One region of the Mitsuaria sp. TWR114 genome, then DNA from elsewhere that is predicted to be linked to it. Evidence: predicted binding sites of a transcription regulator. Region 1 holds the regulator's gene; each other region holds the start of a gene.
The links. Region 1 encodes FliA, which starts transcription of late flagellar genes. Its sites were predicted from a motif close to CTAAAGTTTNNNNNNNNNNNGCCGNTA; they were not measured.
Positions count from the first base shown of each region.

Region 2: FUT87_RS03645 (putative motility protein) is a predicted target of FliA. The motif match lies at 2,367-2,393, and genes of this name have one in related genera.
Region 3: fliS (flagellar export chaperone FliS) is a predicted target of FliA. The motif match lies at 2,628-2,654, and genes of this name have one in related genera.
Region 4: flgM (flagellar biosynthesis anti-sigma factor FlgM) is a predicted target of FliA. The motif match lies at 2,286-2,312, and genes of this name have one in related genera.

Region 1 covers NZ_VOSR01000269.1:4,506-8,662, forward strand. Annotated here, with positions in the region: gene FUT87_RS11705 (RelA/SpoT domain-containing protein) at 1-542, opposite strand, end outside; gene FUT87_RS11710 (methyl-accepting chemotaxis protein) at 579-1,868, opposite strand; gene FUT87_RS11715 (RNA polymerase sigma factor FliA) at 2,013-2,726, opposite strand; gene FUT87_RS11720 (hypothetical protein) at 2,748-3,569, opposite strand; partial or broken gene flhF (flagellar biosynthesis protein FlhF) at 3,952-4,157, opposite strand, start outside.
Region 2 covers NZ_VOSR01000063.1:3,236-7,392, forward strand. Annotated here, with positions in the region: gene ccmA (heme ABC exporter ATP-binding protein CcmA) at 1-211, opposite strand, end outside; gene FUT87_RS03635 (HlyD family secretion protein) at 208-1,209, opposite strand; gene FUT87_RS03640 (SDR family oxidoreductase) at 1,588-2,289, shown strand; gene FUT87_RS03645 (putative motility protein) at 2,402-2,617, shown strand; gene FUT87_RS03650 (DUF3224 domain-containing protein) at 2,643-3,050, opposite strand; gene FUT87_RS03655 (helix-turn-helix domain-containing protein) at 3,238-4,071, shown strand.
Region 3 covers NZ_VOSR01000595.1:3,762-7,918, forward strand. Annotated here, with positions in the region: gene FUT87_RS20280 (flagellin) at 6-875, shown strand; gene FUT87_RS20285 (flagellar filament capping protein FliD) at 925-1,920, shown strand; gene fliD (flagellar filament capping protein FliD) at 1,824-2,456, shown strand; gene fliS (flagellar export chaperone FliS) at 2,693-3,127, shown strand; gene FUT87_RS20300 (flagellar protein FliT) at 3,238-3,537, shown strand; gene FUT87_RS29105 (flagellar brake protein) at 3,732-3,932, shown strand; gene FUT87_RS20305 (flagellar brake protein) at 3,926-4,157, shown strand, end outside.
Region 4 covers NZ_VOSR01000005.1:19,669-23,825, forward strand. Annotated here, with positions in the region: partial or broken gene kefC (glutathione-regulated potassium-efflux system protein KefC) at 1-738, shown strand, start outside; gene FUT87_RS00350 (DUF1841 family protein) at 764-1,204, shown strand; gene FUT87_RS00355 (hypothetical protein) at 1,463-1,852, opposite strand; gene flgM (flagellar biosynthesis anti-sigma factor FlgM) at 1,914-2,234, opposite strand; gene FUT87_RS00365 (flagella basal body P-ring formation protein FlgA) at 2,355-2,648, opposite strand; partial or broken gene FUT87_RS31510 (flagellar biosynthesis protein FlgA) at 2,656-2,817, opposite strand; gene FUT87_RS28225 (hypothetical protein) at 2,757-3,209, opposite strand; gene flgB (flagellar basal body rod protein FlgB) at 3,374-3,760, shown strand; gene flgC (flagellar basal body rod protein FlgC) at 3,783-4,157, shown strand, end outside.

The sequences.
Region 1 (4,157 bases):
TCGGCAAAGACCTTCCTTTGATGCGGCTGGTTCGAAAACACATAGTGAATCGATCTATAACCTTTGGGGTGATTCCGTACATCAAACTCATCATTATCTGAGAATAGGCTCACATCCCCTTGTCGGACATAGGCAATCGGATTCTCTACCGGCGTCCACGTCTCTTTCAACCGCTTATCAATCACAAGGCAGTCCTCCTTAAATAGGTGGAGTGCCCTAACGCCAACCAGATCAGTCACGCGCTCAGCATAGTTTTGAACGCCGATATCCGCATATTTTCTACTTTTCTCCGCCCGCTTGCGGACGATTTTCTCAATCAAATGCAGGGGATCTTTAATCCTCCATCTGACCGAATGAACGCCTTGAATTCGCTGAATGACCTTCGCAAACAATTCGGCAGAATCAGTCAACCGCTCCCGATGTTCAATGTGGTCTTGCGCTATTTGCTTGAGGAGGTGCAACTCGATATCGGCAGCAACCCAGACTTCTTCCTTCATCCGGCACGCATTCAATAATGATTCGACGGACTCCAGTTCTTTCATGACTCCCTCCCACGATTTTGTCCGTAAACTTATATATCAAAACCCAAACGCCAACCTCACCCCACCCCAATGCCTCCCGGCAACGGTGACCGGCGCCGACGCCTCCTTGAGTAGCACGAAATTCCCGCCGCCCATATCGCGGCGGTAGGTTTGCAGGAGGAATGGCCGTTGATTCCGAGCCGACGCCAACCCGGTGCGGTCATTGAATATCCGCCGATATCGGCTGTTGGCCGTGTTCCAGGCCGTATCCCCGGCCCGCTGCGGCTGGCAATACCGCTTGTTGTGGGTCGCGACATACCCGTTGCGGTCGACCGCGATGCAGAACACCACCTTGTCCGAGAAAGTCAGCACCCGTTCCTGCACCTGCGGGAACAGTTGGTCCGCGATCTGAGTGAAGCGCGTGGTGAACTGCTGGGGATCGGTGCCGGCGATCGGCTGGTAGTGCTCGTCGAAGAGCGCCGCGGCGTCGATCTTGCGTTCCGCCACCGCGCGCTCGAGCAGCGCTGAAATCTCCGCGGCCGCCTCCTGCACCGCCTGGATGTACGGCGAGTCCTCGACCTCCACGCCACTCGACGCGATCTGCTCGATCATCTGCTCCGACAGCCGCAGGAAGCGGTCGCTGCAGGCGAAGGCCGAGTCGAGCTTGCGCATCGCCTGCTGGATCTCGACGCCCAGCTCGCCGGAGCGCGCCGCCAGCAGCTGCGTCGTCGCCTGGCTCTCCTGCGCGGACTTGGCGATCAGGTCCACGTCGACCTCGACATCCGCGAAGGCCTGGTGGATCTTGCTCTGCGCGGCGCCTCCCGCGCCGTCCGCCCGCAGCTCGCGGCTGAAGCTCTCGATCCGCGAATCGAGCGTTCCCACCGTGCCCATGATCGCCTTCGAGGACGCCTCGACCTGCGCCGCCAGGTCCTTCACCGCGTCCGCCACGACGCCGAAACCGCGTCCGGCCTCGCCGGCGCGCTTGGCCTCGACCGACGCGTTGAACGCGACCAGCCGCGTCTGCAGCGCGATCTTCGTGATCTCCGACGCCGCGTCGCTCACCAGCCGCAGCGTCGAGACGATCTCGCCGACCTCGTCGCCCACGCCGGACAACGCCGTGCGCGCGCGCCCCACCGCCTCGCGGGTCTGGTTCGTCGATTGGTTGATGCCGTCCTGCGCGTGCCGGACCTGCTCGAGCTCCGCGCCCAGCGCCTGCATCGCCTGCGCCTGCGAGGTCACGACCTTCTGCGTGTCCTCCAGCAGCCCGCGGACTTCGGCCGCGTCGCGGCCCAGTTTGGACACGCCGCCCGACAGTTCCCGGACGACGGTGGTGGTCTTGCCTTGCATCGTCGGCTCGCGCGGACCGATCCCGGCGCCGCCCTCCGACGCGTCAGGCGACGCCTTCCCGGCTCGCCTGCGCAATGAGTCCCACATCGGACGCTCCCCCATGGTGTTTGGACCACAAGGACTGCGGCCGCTGTGCGGCCCGTTTTACCAGTCGCGCAGCTTCACGCGCAATCGGGCAATCGCTTGACTGTGCAGCTGGCACACCCGCGATTCGGTCACCTTCAGCACGGCGGCGATCTCTTTCAGGTTCATGTCATGTTCGTAGTACATGGACATGACGTAACCCTCGCGCTCCGGCAGGTTCTTGATCGCCTCCACCAGCGCCTCGCGCATGCGGTGGTCGCGCAGCATCGACATCGGATCGGCCGACTCGTCGCTGACGTGGCGGTCGAGGTAGTCGTCGCTGTCGTCATCCCCGGAGATGTCCTCCAGATAGACCAGCTGCGTGCCGCGTACCTTGCCCAGCATCTCCTGGTACTCGCCCAGCGAGATGCCCATCTCCGCGGCGATCTCTGATTCCTGCGGCGGACGGCCCAGCTTCTGCTCGAGCTTGTGCACCGCGCTCTCGATCGAGCGCTGCTGGCGCCGGTTGCCGCGGCTCATCCAGTCGCTGCCGCGCAGCTCGTCGAGCATCGCGCCGCGGATGCGCTGCGTCGCGAAGGTCTCGAACTGCACGCCCTGCGCCGTGTCGAAGCGCGACAGCGCGTCCGTCAGGCCGATCAGGCCGACCTGGATCAGGTCGTCCAGTTCCACATTGGCCGGCAGCTTGGCGATCATCTGATGCGCCAGGCGGCGCACCAGCGGGCTGTACTGGCGGATCAGCGAGTTGTTGTCGAGTTGACCCTTGGCGGTGTACATCGTCTCGTCTCCCATCCGGGGTCAATGCGCAGCCAGGGTCACGCCTTGCGGGGCGCGGCCGGCCTTGGGCTGCCACATCGGCCGCGGACGCAGCGGCATCGCATCGGCGGCGCTGTCCAGCGCCGCGCCAGGCACCGACGCCAGCAGCAGCTCGCGCGCCATGTGACGCATCTCGTGCGTCAGCGGCGCCGTCACCGGCTGGCGGGGATCCAGGCAGGCCCACTCGCGCAGCACGGCGCCGAGGAAACCATCGCCGCAGCTCGAAAGCTGCTGAGCGATGCGCTCGGCCAGACGCAGCTGCGGATTGCAGGCCAGCAGCAGGCTGTAGACCATCAGGCCCGCCCGCTGCGTCAACCACTTCATGCCGGCGTAGGCGTAGGTCACGCTCTGCACGTCGGTGTCGGCCAGCAGCACCGGACGCACCTCGCGCGACACCAGCACGCGGCTCAGTTCGGCCGCGCTGGCATGCAGCAGGATCACGTCCGCGAACGGGGCCGCGTCGGTCACCGCTTCCAGGAACTGGGCGGCCGAGCCGTTGGCGTTGATGTAGCGCAGCGGCAGTCCGCGCGCGGCCAGGAAGGACACCTTGGCCGACAGCGGCTCCACGCAGGCCGCCAGGTCCACCGCCGCGAGGTCGGACGGCGCCGAGGCCTGCTCGCCAGCGTCCACCACCAGCGTGTGCAGGCCCAGCTCGGCGAAGGCGGCGCACATGCCTTCGAGCAGCGCGCCGCTGCCCATGACATGCGGATTGCTCACCACCGGCACCACCCGCACCCGCGCGGTGGCGAAGAGGCGTCGCAGGCCGTCGGCCTGGTCCTTGGGAGCATTGCTGAAATCGCGCATTGGGCTGCTCTGTGTCGTCTTACGTGTTGGGTTCCAGCGGTCGTTTCCCTCTGACAGAGAAGCGCCATTGCTGGAGCCGTTACCGGAAGTTTCGCCCCGGGGGCCACCCTTCGACGCGGAATTGAAAGGGGGAAACACCCCGCTTTTCTCTGCCGCTTTCGCCCTCGCTTGCCTCTGGCCCGGCGACTTCAGGCCGTTGCCGGCCTGGGTCGCGCACAGGACAAGTTGACCACCATGCTGCAACGTCGGGTTAACAAAGCCCCAACGACAGAAGGGAAGAGCATGGCTCTTCCCAGGTTCGAGGCGTTCGGGGACGGCCACCACCCTCACCCCCACCCTCTCCCGCAAGCGGGCGAGGGAGTCAGGAGGGGGTGTTGTTCGGTCAGTTCAGGCCCATGGGCGAGGCTGCGCCGGCCGACGCGCCGACGGAGCCGGCGGTGAAGATCAGGTTGACGTCGGAGGCGTCCATGCGCCAGGCCGACTGGCCGTGGCTGCGCAGCGCGCGCTGCACCAGGGCCTGCGACGACAGGCGATGCCAGTCTTCCGGCACGCGCTGGCCGTTGGTGACGCCCAGCACCCGCAGCTTGT
Region 2 (4,157 bases), on a different contig from region 1:
CGCACAGCATCCGGATCGTGGTCGTCTTGCCGCTGCCGTTGGGGCCGAGGAAGCCGCAGATGCGCCCGCGTCCGAGTTGCAGGTCGACGTGGTCCACGACGGTCCGCTGGCCGTAGCGCTTGGTCAGGCCACGGACGTCGATAGCCAGGTCGCTCGCGGACGACCCGGCGCCGTCGCCGGGGAGCGTCGTCGGCGCGCTGCGCTCGGTCATGGGCGTCCGCCGGAAGCGGCCGATGCCGTCGACGCCGCGGCACCGGCCGTCGCAGGCGCTGCGCCCGCAGACGGGCGCACCTCCAGCGGCTGTCCCGGATGCAGGCGCGTCGCCTGCGCGGGATCGGGTCGCGCCTCGACCAGGAACACGAGTCGCGCCCGCTGGCTGTTGGAATAGATCACCGGCGGCGTGTACTCCGGTTGCGGCGAGATGTAGCTGATGCGCGCGGCGATCGGCGCGCCGCAACCGTCGCAGCTCAGCAGCACCGCCTGCCCCGGGCGCAGGGAGGCCAGCTCCGGTTCCGGCACGTAGAAGCGCGCCTTGCGCTGCGACGGCGGCAGCAGCGCCACGACCGGCTGGCCGGCGTTGACGTACTCCCCGACGCGATAGAAGGTGTCGTCGACCAGGCCGGCGGTTGGCGCGCGCTGCCGGGTCTGCGCTTCGCGCCACTGCTGCTGTTCGAGCGCGGCCGAGGCGGCTTCTGCATTGGCGCGCGCGGCGGCCTGCTGATCGCTGCGCGCGGGCAGTTCCGCCACGCGCAACGAGGACTCGAGCTCGCGCACGCGTTGGCGCGCCTGCGCCGCGGCGGCCCGGGCGTCGTCCAGCCGCGCCGCCGAGATGAAGCCCTGGCCGATCAGCTGCTGCTGCCGCGCCAGGTCGGTCTCCGCCAGCGCGGACTGCGCGCGCGCCTGTGCCAGTTGGGCCCGGCTCATCGCGATCTCGTCGGGACGGCGGCCCTTGGCGGCATCGGCCTGCTCCGCGCGGGCAGCGGCGAGTCGCGCATCGGCTTCGGCGCGGGCGGCGCGCATCGGGGTGACGTCGATGCTGAACAGCGGCGCGCCGGCCGCCACGGTGTCGCCGCGCTGCACCTGGAGGTCGAGCAACTGGCCCGCGACCGGCGCCGCGACGTAGACCGGATCGCCTTCGGCATAACCGGACCAGGCTGGCGGCGGTTCGCGACCGCAGGCGGCGAGGGCTGTGGCGGCCAGCAGCGCCATGACCGCATTCGCGCGACCTGCTCCCCGAGCCTCCGGAGCCTGCGGGGTCGCCGCGCCGGCCGCGCGGACCGCCTCGGCCTGGCGACCGATCCGGACCCCATTCCAACGGAAGAGGCGGTGAGGCGGGCGGCGCGGCATCGTGGGCATCGGCGGCTTCTCCGGACGACGGGATGGCCGGGATTATTGCCCCTGAGCCAGCTGCGCGCGCGAGTAGCCGGAGCGCCAACATCGGTCCGCACGGCTCGGCGACGTCCCCTCCGCCGACAGGGGCAAGGCGTGCGCGGTTCGGCGTTTAGATGATGGTCGACATTACATTATTCATGTCGAGTGAAATTGAAAACAGCCACTCCACCCTCTTCCACTGCTCAAGGATTCACCATGGACTTCAAGAACACTGTCGCGCTGGTCACCGGCGCCAATCGCGGTCTCGGCAAGAGCTTCGTCAAGGCGCTGCAGGCCGCCGGCGTGAAGAAGATCTACGCGGCGGCGCGGGATCCGGCGTCCATCGACCTGTCCGGCGTGACGCCGCTCCGGCTCGACGTCACCAAGCCGGACCAGATCGCCGCGGCGGTACGGGCGGCGGGTGACGTCACGCTGCTGATCAACAACGCGGGCATCACCCGCGGCTCGCCGCTGCTGGGCGAGCAGGCGATCGCCGCGCTGCGCGATGAGTTCGAGACCAACGTCGTGGGGCCGCTCGAGCTGACCCGCGCGTTCGCGCCGGTGCTCAAGGAACAGGGCGGCGGCGCGGTGGTCAACGTGCTGTCGGTGCTGAGCTGGCTCAACCTGACCGGCGCGGCGACCTACAGCGTGTCCAAGGCGGCGACCTGGTCGGTCACCAACGGACTGCGCCAGGAGCTGAAGGACCAGGGCACGGCGGTGCTGGGGCTGCACGTCGGTTTCATGGACACCGACATGACCGCGGGCATCGACGCACCGAAGACCGACCCGCTGGACGTCGCCCGGCAGGTGCTGGCGGCGCTGGCCGACGGCAAGGACGAGGTCTATGCCGATGACATGACGCGCGCGGTGAAGGCGGGTCTGTCGGCGGAGCAGGGCAGCTACCGCGGCGGCGTCTGAGGCGGCGTTCGGGCCGCGGGCCAGGTGGCGGATGAGGTGGCAGGGCGCGGGAGCGGCGGCCACTTCGTGAAATTCCGCTCAAGTCGGCGCGGAATCGGCCGATAGTGCCTGCATGGTCATCACCAACTCCCCCAGCGTCGACGCCGCCGTCAGGCAGGCCTCCAACGGCACGCCGGGCACGGCCGGCAATGCCGCCAGCCTGCTGGTGCTGCGCAAGGCCATGGACGTCCAGGAAGCCGGCGCCGCCGCCCTGCTCGCCGCCTTGCCGCAGGCGCCGGCCCTGGCCACCGAGGGCACGCTCGGGCGGAACATCAACACCTACGCCTGATCCTGCGGCGCGGCGCCTGTCCGCGTTACTCGCCGGGCAGGCGATAGGTGAAGACATAGAGGTGCTGTCCGTTGCGGGCCTCGATGCTCATGTCGCCGCTCAGGCCGGCCAGCTCGCCGGTGCCGGAGTCGGGCACGACGCGAACCGACAGCTGAGGCGCACCGCGCGTCATCTCGCCGAGGTGCATCAGCACGAAGGAGCCGCTGCGACCCGCAAGACGCCCTTCCACGCGCTCCATGGCGACATAGCCCGCCGAGCCAGGCGTCGCGCTGCGGAAGGACAGCATCTGTCCCATGCCGCTGGCCTCGAGGTCGCCGCGGAACTGCTTGTGGATCAGCGTCCGGGCAGGTTGAGCCGGCGCCTCGCCGGGTTCCAGTGGCTGGGCGGTGAGTCGCAGGTCGAAGAGGCCGCGAGCGATGCGGGCCGGCGCCATCGGCGCACTCGCGGAAACGGCAGGCGCTGAGGCCTCGGGCGCCGGGGCGGCCATCGCGGAACCTGCGGACAGGAGCGCGGCGATACTCGTTGCAAGAGCTGGCATGGTGATCGGGAGGGCGTTGATTTCGTCCCATTGCACCGGAACCGCCATCCCGGCGATAGGAAAAACACGACATCGGCATCGCATGACAGCACACGCCCCTCGCGGCGCGCGAGGCGTTCTCTACCCCGGACTGGCGCCAGGGCGCTTCCACCATGACCAGCAGCCGCCCAGCGCCGATCTGGCGCCTTGGATCGAGCATCACTGGTTCGTGAGCTGGGATCTCCGGGCATGTCCGCCGCAGGTTCAATCGACGCTGCCCCATCCCAATGTCCACCTGGTCGTGGAAGACGGCGCGGTGCGCCTGTGGGGCGTCCAACGAGCACGTTTCAACCGGACGCTTGCCGGTCGCGGTTGGGTGCATGGCGTCAAGTTCAAGGTCGGAGCGCTGCCGGCATTCCTGCGATCGCCGGCGGCCGACCTGATGGACCGGCAGGTCGATGCCCGCGGCCTGCTGGGCGACGATGTGGATCGGTTGCTGGATCCGCCGCTGGCTGACGCTCCCGAGGCGGGGAAGACGCGCATCGAGGCTGTGCTGCGCGCGCGAGTTCCGCCGGTGGTGGATGCGCGCGGGGCGAGGCTGGCGGAGATCGTCGACGTCATAGGCCGTGACGCGGGCATCACTTCGGTCGAACAGCTGTGCACGATGACGGGAGAGTCCGCACGTCGCTTGCAGCGGGACTTCAGGCATTACGTCGGAGCGAGTCCGAAATGGGTGATCGCTCGTTACCGGCTGCATGAGGCGCTCGCCTTGCTGCAGAGCGGTGAAGCGAAGCCCGACGCCGAACTGGCCCAGCGCCTGGGCTATTTCGACCAGGCGCATTTCATCCGGGACTTCCGCCAGTTGGTCGGCATGACGCCGAGGGCGTATGTGAGCGCGCTGCATCGCGACTCGGGCGAACCGGCAGCGGCGCGTTGACGTCCGATGCTGAAGGCTGATCGACGGACGCCTGATCGGATCGGCACCGAACTTGAACGGACGCGGCGAGGAGCCGGCGCCGGCGC
Region 3 (4,157 bases), on a different contig from region 1:
CATCAATGCCACAGACCATCAACACCAACATTGCTTCGCTGAACGCGCAACGCAATCTGAACTCGTCGCAGTCGTCGCTGGCGACCTCGATGCAGCGCCTGTCCTCAGGCCTGCGGGTGAACTCCGCCAAGGACGACGCGGCCGGCCTGGCCATCGCCGAACGGATGAACGCGCAAGCCCGCGGCATGTCGGTCGCGATGCGCAATGCCAACGACGGCATCTCGCTGGCGCAGACCGCTGAAGGCGCGCTGGGCAAGGTGGCCGATTCGCTGCAGCGGATGCGCGAACTGGCGATCCAGGCCCGCAACGCGACCAACGCGGACAGCGACAAGGATTCGCTGGACAAGGAATTCGGCGAGCTGGCCAAGGAAATCCAGCGGGTCACCGCCGGCACCACCTTCAACGGCAAGTACATCCTGGGCCAGGACGCGGCACTGCCGCAGACCTTCCAGGTCGGGCCGAACACCACGTCCAACGACGAGATCACCGTCACGACGCCCAACATGTCGGCCGACACCACGATCACCAAGGTCTCCGGCTCGGACACCAGCGGCGCCGGCCGCGCGGTGATCGACCGCACCGCGGACGCGGCGGCGATCGCCACCGTGGTGGCCGACATCGACACGGCGCTGGACACCGTCAACAGCCAGCGTGCGACGCTGGGCGCGACGCAGAACCGCTTCGACGCGGTGATCTCCAACCTGCAGGTGGCCTATGAGAACCAGACCGCCGCCCGCAGCCGGATCATGGATGCCGACTTCGCGGTCGAGACCTCCAACCTGAGCCGGGCGCAGATCCTGCAGCAGGCCGGCAACGCGATGGTCGCGCAGGCCAACCAGCTGCCGCAGCAAGTGCTGTCGCTGCTCAAGGGTTGATAGAAAAACGCAATCAAAGCGCCAGGCCTCCGTCCTAAAGTCGGATCGCTTGACGCCGATATGCAGGACAGGGCCTCACGCCAATCACGCGAGGCCCTGTCGCGCATGGGGCTTCCGGCCAGGGAGCCGGAACACGGTCACAGGGAGTTCGCACGATGGCAAGCATCACCTCCGCGGGTCTGGGCAGCGGTCTGGACGTCGAGAGCATCGTCACGAAGCTGGTGTCGCTGGAAAAGCAGCCGATCACGACCTCCAGTCGCGCACCGACACCATCAAGTCGCAGATCTCCGAGTACGGCAAGATCAAGAGCGCCTTCAGCGCGATGCGCGACGCGGCCGCCAAGCTGGCCAACCCGACCACCTGGTCCGCGCTGACCGCCACCTCCTCCGACACGACGATGGCCACCGTCATCGCCGGCGCCGGCTCGGGCGCCGGTTCCTACGCGCTGGACGTGGCCAACCTCGCCTCGGCGCAGTCGCTCTCGAGCAAGGGCTTCGCCAACAACGCGACGGTGGGCTCGGGCTCGATGACCATCGAGCTGGGCCAGTGGAGCGGCACCAACAACTCCACCTTCACCAGCAAGGACGGCGCGACGCCGGTCAGCATCTCCATCTCGTCGACCGACACGCTGGCCAACATCCGCGACAAGGTCAATGCCTCGGGCGCCGGCGTGCTGGCCTCGGTGGTCACCGACGCGACCGGCTCGCGCCTGGTGATCCGCTCGCGCGACACCGGCGAGGCCAACGGCTTCCGCATCACCACCGCCGATGACGACGGCAACGGCGCCGACGCCAATGGCCTGTCCGCGCTGGCCTACGACCCGACCGCCTCGATCTCGTCGATGACGCAGAACACCGCGGCCAAGAACGCCAACCTGACGATCAACGGCCTGGCGATCAGCTCCGCCTCCAACAACATCGAGGGCGCGTCGACGGCCTCACGATCAACCTGCTCAAGACCGGGCAGTCCACCGTCACCGTCGGCCAGGACAAGGACAGCGTCAAGAAGGCGATCAACGACTTCGTCACGTCGTACAACAGCCTGATGACGCTGATGCGCAACGACACCAAGTACGACGACGCCAACAAGACCGCCGGCGCGCTGCAGGGCGACAGCACCGCGGTGGGCCTGCAGAGCCAGCTGCGCAACATCACCGCCGCGGGCAGCACGCTGGGCGGCAAGTTCGGCCGCTTGTCGGACCTGGGCCTGGACATCGGCGCCGACGGCACCATCAAGGTCAACGACACCAAGCTGACCAGCGCGCTGGGCAGCATGAGCGACTTGAAGAACCTGTTCATGGGCGTGGACACCGCCAACCCGAACAACAACGGCATCGCCACCCGCTGGCGCGCCTTCGCCGACCAGGTGACCGGCTTCGACGGCTCGATCACCACCCGCACCACCGGGCTGCAGTCGCGCGTGACCGCCAACAACAAGCGCGTGGACGAGCTCAACGACCGCGCCGCCGCCTACGAGAAGCGGGTGCGCGCCCAGTACACGGCGCTGGACACGCAGATGGCCAAGCTCAACGACATGCAGAGCTACGTCAACAAGATCACCAGCATGCTGGGCAGCAGCTGAGGCCGCGGGCGCGGCGGGACCGGTGCAGGGGGTGCGGATCGCCCTCGGAACTGGACCGTCGCCACCGCCCTTCTCCGGCGCTTCGAAAAGGCCGCCGACAAGCCTCCTCACGGAGGCTTTTGTTTTTCTCCAGGCGCGCAGAATTTCGAGACAAATTCGACACGGGGGAGGCTCAAGTTGGGCCAGCGGGGGCCGAAAACTGATTCAAGCACTACAGCACACCCCAGCAGCACATCATGTACGGCAACTCCTCCCCCTTCGCTTCCCACGGTCAACGCGCCAGCAGCATGTACAACCGCGTCGGCGTGGAAACGGACGTGATGACGGCCTCGCCGCACCGCCTGGTGACCCTGCTGCTGGACGGCGCCTTCGATTCGATGACGCAAGCCATCGGCGCGATCCGCACCGGCAATGTCGACGCCAAGAACCGCAGCCTGAGCCGCGCGGTCCGCATCCTGGACGAGGGCCTGAAGGCGGCCCTGAACCTGGAGTCGGGCGAGCTGGCCATGGACCTGCGCGACCTGTATGCCTACATCTGCATGCGGCTGACCCACGCCAACCTGCGCAGCGACGACGTCGCCGTCGAGGAATGCGTGAAGCTGCTGCAACCGATCCGCGAAGCCTGGGCCAGCATCGCCCCGGCCGCTGCCGAACAACGCGTCGCGGCCTGAACCGGCCCCGCTCCCTCCAGCCTGACGACTTGAGAAGTTCCATGTCCAAGTACACCGCCAAGCCCCAAGCCCCCGCCGCCCACGCCGCCCCGACCACTCCGGACCGCCTCATGAGCACCCAACTGTTGAGCTACTACGAAGCCATCGAGCAAGCCAGCGCCGACATGCTGAGCGCCGCCCGCTCGGGCAACTGGGACGAGGTGGTCAAGCTCGAAGGCGCCTGCGTGCTGCTGATCTCGCAGCTCAAGCACGCCGCCGGCAGCCAGCAGCTGGGCCCCGACGAGGCGCAGCTCAAGACCCGCATCATGCAGCGCATCCTGGTCAACGACGCCGAGATCCGCCACCTGGCCGAACCCTGGCTGGAGGACCTGGACCAGCTGATGAAGGGCAAATCCAAGACGGTGCACTGACCGGCCCGACGATCGCTGCGACGACCGGTCCGACGGCCTCCCCGCGATCGACCGCCCCGGCGATTCGAGACTTCGGTCACGCGACCGGCCCCGGATCGTCCGCCAGCGCCGCGACCGGCCCCTCGAACGGATGGGGGCGGCGCGGCGTTTGCCTTGGGGGATGCGGGAGAATTTTTCCGAACGATTGCAGCCGGATGCTGGCCTTGAGCGACCTGAAAGTCCCCGCCCCTCCCGCCGATGTCGCGGACGCCGATTACCGGCTGGACGCGCCCGGCGAGATCATGAACTGGCTGCGCGAGCTGCTGCAGTCGCAGGCGCGCCTGCAGCTGACCACCCCGGCGGGCGAGGCGATCCACACGGTGCTGCGCGCCCTCGATACGCGCGCGGCATGCTGACGATGGAAGCGCCGCAGGCCGGCGACACGCTGGCGCCGGTGCTGGCGAGCGACGAGCTGGTGGCCACCGCCTACCTGGACCGGATCAAGCTGCAGTTCGACCTCTCCGGGCTGGTCGCGATCCGCGGCGACGGCGCCGAGGTGCTGCGCGCGCCGGTGCCGCTGCGGCTGTACCGCTTCCAGCGGCGCCAGGCCTACCGGGTGGCCTCGGCCGGGCAGTTGTATC
Region 4 (4,157 bases), on a different contig from region 1:
GCAGCGGCGTGCCGGGCAGTCGAGCGCAAGTCGCCGCACGAGCTCACCGAGCCGCAGGACTCGCAGGTCATCATCGCGGGCTTCGGCCGCTACGGGCAGATCGTGGGCCGGATGCTCTTCGCCAACGGCATCTCGGCGACCGTGCTCGACCATGATGCCGACACCGTCGAATCGCTGCGGCGCTTCGGCTGGCGCGTCTTCTGGGGCGACGCCACGCGGCTGGAGCTGCTGCGCATCGCCGGCGCCGAGCGCGCGCACGTGCTGGTGCTGGCGGTCGACGACTTCAACCACAGCGTCAAGATCGCCGAGATCGCGCGGCAGCACTTCCCGCACCTGACCATCGTGGCGCGGGCGCGCAACGTCCAGCACTACTACGCGCTGCGCGAACTGGGCGTCGAGCTCATCGAGCGCGAGACGCTGGACTCCGCGCTCATGAGCGGGCGCAGCGTGCTGCAGCAGCTCGGTTGGGAACCGCACGCGGCGCGGCAGATGGCCTGGCGCTTCCGGCGCCACTCCGTCGAGCAGACCGAGGCGATGCGCCCGCACCGCGGCGACCTGGACACGCTGATCGCGATGTCCAAGCGCGGCCGCGAGCAGCTGGAGGAACGCCTGGCGGCCGAGCGCAAGGCGCTGGCCGAGGGCAAGGGGCGCAACCCGTGGCAGGAGCCGCACCTGGCGCCGGGCACGGCGCCGGTGCCGGCCGGCGCTCCCGATCAGCCCCAGCCGGGCAAGGCCTGAGGCCTGCGGCGAGAATCGCGCTCTTATGTTTGCTCCTTCCCAACTCGAGGTCCGGCGCTTCTTCTGCCAGGCCTACCGCAAGCAGCGCGACGGCCTGCCGCTCACGCCGATGGAGGCCATCGCTTCCGACTGGATCGCCCAGCATCCCGAGTACCACGACGAACTGGCGGACGAGGATGCCGCGCTGGCGGCGGTCTACACGGTCGAGGACGGCCGCACGAATCCCTTCCTGCACCTGTCCATGCACCTGAGCCTGATCGAGCAGCACCAGATCGACCAGCCGACGGGGGTGCGCCAGGCGCTGGACCTGCTGGCGGCGCGCCGCCAGTCCCTGCACGAGGCCCATCACGAAGCGATGGAATGCCTGGGCGAGATGATCTGGAGTTCACAGCGCAGCGGCCTGCCCCCGGACGGCCACGCCTACCTGGACTGCCTGCGCCGCAAGGCCACCCGCACGCCGACCTGACTCCAGCCCCCCGCCCACTCCCTAAACTCCCCCGCAGTCCACCGTCCCCGGTGGTCGAAGGACGGTGATGGTTGGGGACGGTGAGGCGTGGGGTTTCCGCGCTTGCCGCGGGGGCCCCATGCCTCGGCGGCCAACGCCCCGGTCGATGCAGGTGGGCGGTCGCCCGGACGCCACGGGCGCTCCCCAAACGCCACCGGCGCTTCCAAACGCAAAAAGGCCACGCATCCGCGTGGCCTTCTTCATCCGAAGCTCTGAAATTCAGGCCTGGATCGCCCCACCCAAGGCCGACTTGCGCTCGTTCTTCCCGGACGCGCCGTACAGCCCGCTCGGTTCCCCGGGCATCAGCACGTCGATGGCGCGGTCCAGCGCCGCGGTGGCGCGGGCCAGCGACTCGCGCTGGGCGGCGACGCGGCCGCCTGCCTGCATCAAGCGGGTCCGCAGGCCTGCCGGCACCGTGCCGGTTCGAGCGGCGGCGCTGAACTGTTCGATGGCGCGAGCCAGGGCCGCATGCAGCGACGCCGCGTGCAACTCGATCGCCTGGGAGTCACGTCGATGCAGCGCCTCGCCCAGCAGGTTGAGGCAGCTTTCGACGTCCTGCAGCGGCTGCTCCAGGTCGACGGGGGTCGAGTTCAAAGGCGTGGCGGTCATGGCATCACCGGAAAAGCTTGGTCTTTGGTCGCTTCAGCTCAGCTTTTTACGATTGAGCGAATCAGTGCGAAGGCTGCGTGCGGCCCAGCATCTCGGCCGCGTTGGCGATCAGCTTGTCGGCGATCGCATCGGCGTTGATTTTGAACTCGCCCTTCTCGATCGCGCTGGCAATGCGTGCGACCTTTTCCGCGTCGAAGCTGCCGTCGTCGGGGGCGCCCGCGATCAGGCTGCTCGCGGCGCTCGACAGCTCGACCTTGGACCCCTCGCCGGACGCGGCCGTTCCGGCCTTTCCAGCCTTGGCCGCACCGGCCTCGGGGGTCCCGGTGGTGGTCCCGCCCACTTTCGAGTAGGCGTTCAGGTCAGCGTTGTTACCGATCTTCATGGCAAATCTCCATGGGCCCGAGGACTTCCGGACCCCTTCCAGTACCGGGTATTTCGACCCGTCTGGGCGGAACTTGAGGGGCGAGCTTCACAAAATCGACAGATCGCTCGGTGAAGGGCGTCACAGTACCACCTCCACCTTGCGTTCACCCACGGTACGCGCGGTGACCATGCGGCCATTGTCGAAGCGTACACGGACATCCTGGCCTTCCAGGCCCACGCCCATCGCCTGGCCTTCGCCCGCGACCGCGTAGCCGTTGCCGGTCGCCATGACCTGCACCCGGTCGCCCGGCTGCACCCATTGGCGCAGTTTGAGGTCGGCCGACCGCAGCGCCTCGCCGGCCGCGACGGCCGGGCCAGTTGGCGACGAGCCAGCCTTCCGCTTGTGTATAGATGGCGCCAGCTTCGCCGGCAATGTCGACTTCGGCCAGCCGCAGCTGTTCTTGAGTCAGCAGGGTCCCGGCCGGCAGGTCGGCGGCGGCGACGAAGGCCTGGCCGTAGACCTTGATGGTCAGCGGCAGCGTCACATTCCACTTGGTGACCCCGGCCAGGCAGCGCAGGCCCAGGCGGGTGCGCCCCCACATCCGGGTGCCGGCGGCAAATAGGGCTGGATCTGCGCGCACGGCGCCAGGCGCAGGCGCGGGTCCAGCCGGCCGAGTTCCACCTCGACCCGGGCCTGGTTGGGCGCGACCTGGCGGGCGCCGGCCATGGCCAGGGTCTGCAGGCGGTCCTCCAGCGTCGCGTCGAGCGCGCCCAGCGCGGAAGGTTCGCCATTGGAGCCGTTGGAAGCAGCGGCCTGCGCCGCGGCGCCCCCTTGCTGCGCCATCGTCAGCTGCAGGCGCGGCGCGCCCGGCGTCTGGGCGTCCGCCTCGTCCACCAGTCCGAACATCAGCCACACGGACATCAGCGCCCCCGCCAGCAGGGCGGGCAGCGCCTGCGCGTGGCGGGCGTGAGAGGAGGTGCAGGGTTGCGGCATGGGACGGAACTGTACGGATCCGGGGCGCGCCGGTGGCTTCGAAATGGGCCGGGATCACCCGTCTTATCGCGCTCATGTTTTCGGACCCGCTGCCCACAATGCCCGAACGTGACAAACCGGGGCCGCGTCCCGACGCCACCCGCCCCGTCCCGAAGGAGATGACCATGCTGAACCGACTGTCCGATGCGATGAACTTCCAGGCCCAGGCGCTGACCCTGCGGGCGGAGCGTCAGCGCCTGCTCGCCAGCAACATCGCCAACGCCGACACCCCGGGCTACCAGTCCAAGGACATGGATTTTGCGAAGGCGCTGCGCGAGGCCACCTCCCCCGCCACGACCGCGAACTCCAACCAGACCCTGACCCAGCGCACCCAGAACGCGCTGCAGAGCAGTTTGAGCGCCATGACCAGCATGGACAGCAACACCGTCGACATGGACCGGGAGCGTGCCAGCTTCGCCGACAACACCGTCAAGTACGAAGCATCGCTGCGCTTCCTCAACGGCAGCATCCGCACGATGCTGGACGCGATGAAGTCGCCGAACGCCGCCTGATCGCGCAGGACAGGAGATCGTCATGTCGATGTTCAACATCTTCCACATCAGCGGCAGCGCCGTCAGCGCGCAGAGCCAGCGCCTGAACGCGGTGGCCAGCAACATGGCCAATGCCGACACCGTCGCCGGTCCGGACGGCCAGGCGTACAAGGCACGCCAGGTCGTCTTCCAGAGCGTGCTGGCCCAGAACGGCATGGACCAGACCGACGTCGGCGTGCAGGTGGTGGGCGTCCAGGAGAACCAGACCCCCGGCCGCCGCGTCCACGATCCCAGCCACCAGCTGGCCGACGCCGACGGCTACGTCACCTACAGCAACGTCAACAGCGTCGAGGAGATGGTCAACATGATCTCGGCCTCGCGCTCGTACCAGAACAACCTCGAGGTCATGGGCACCGCC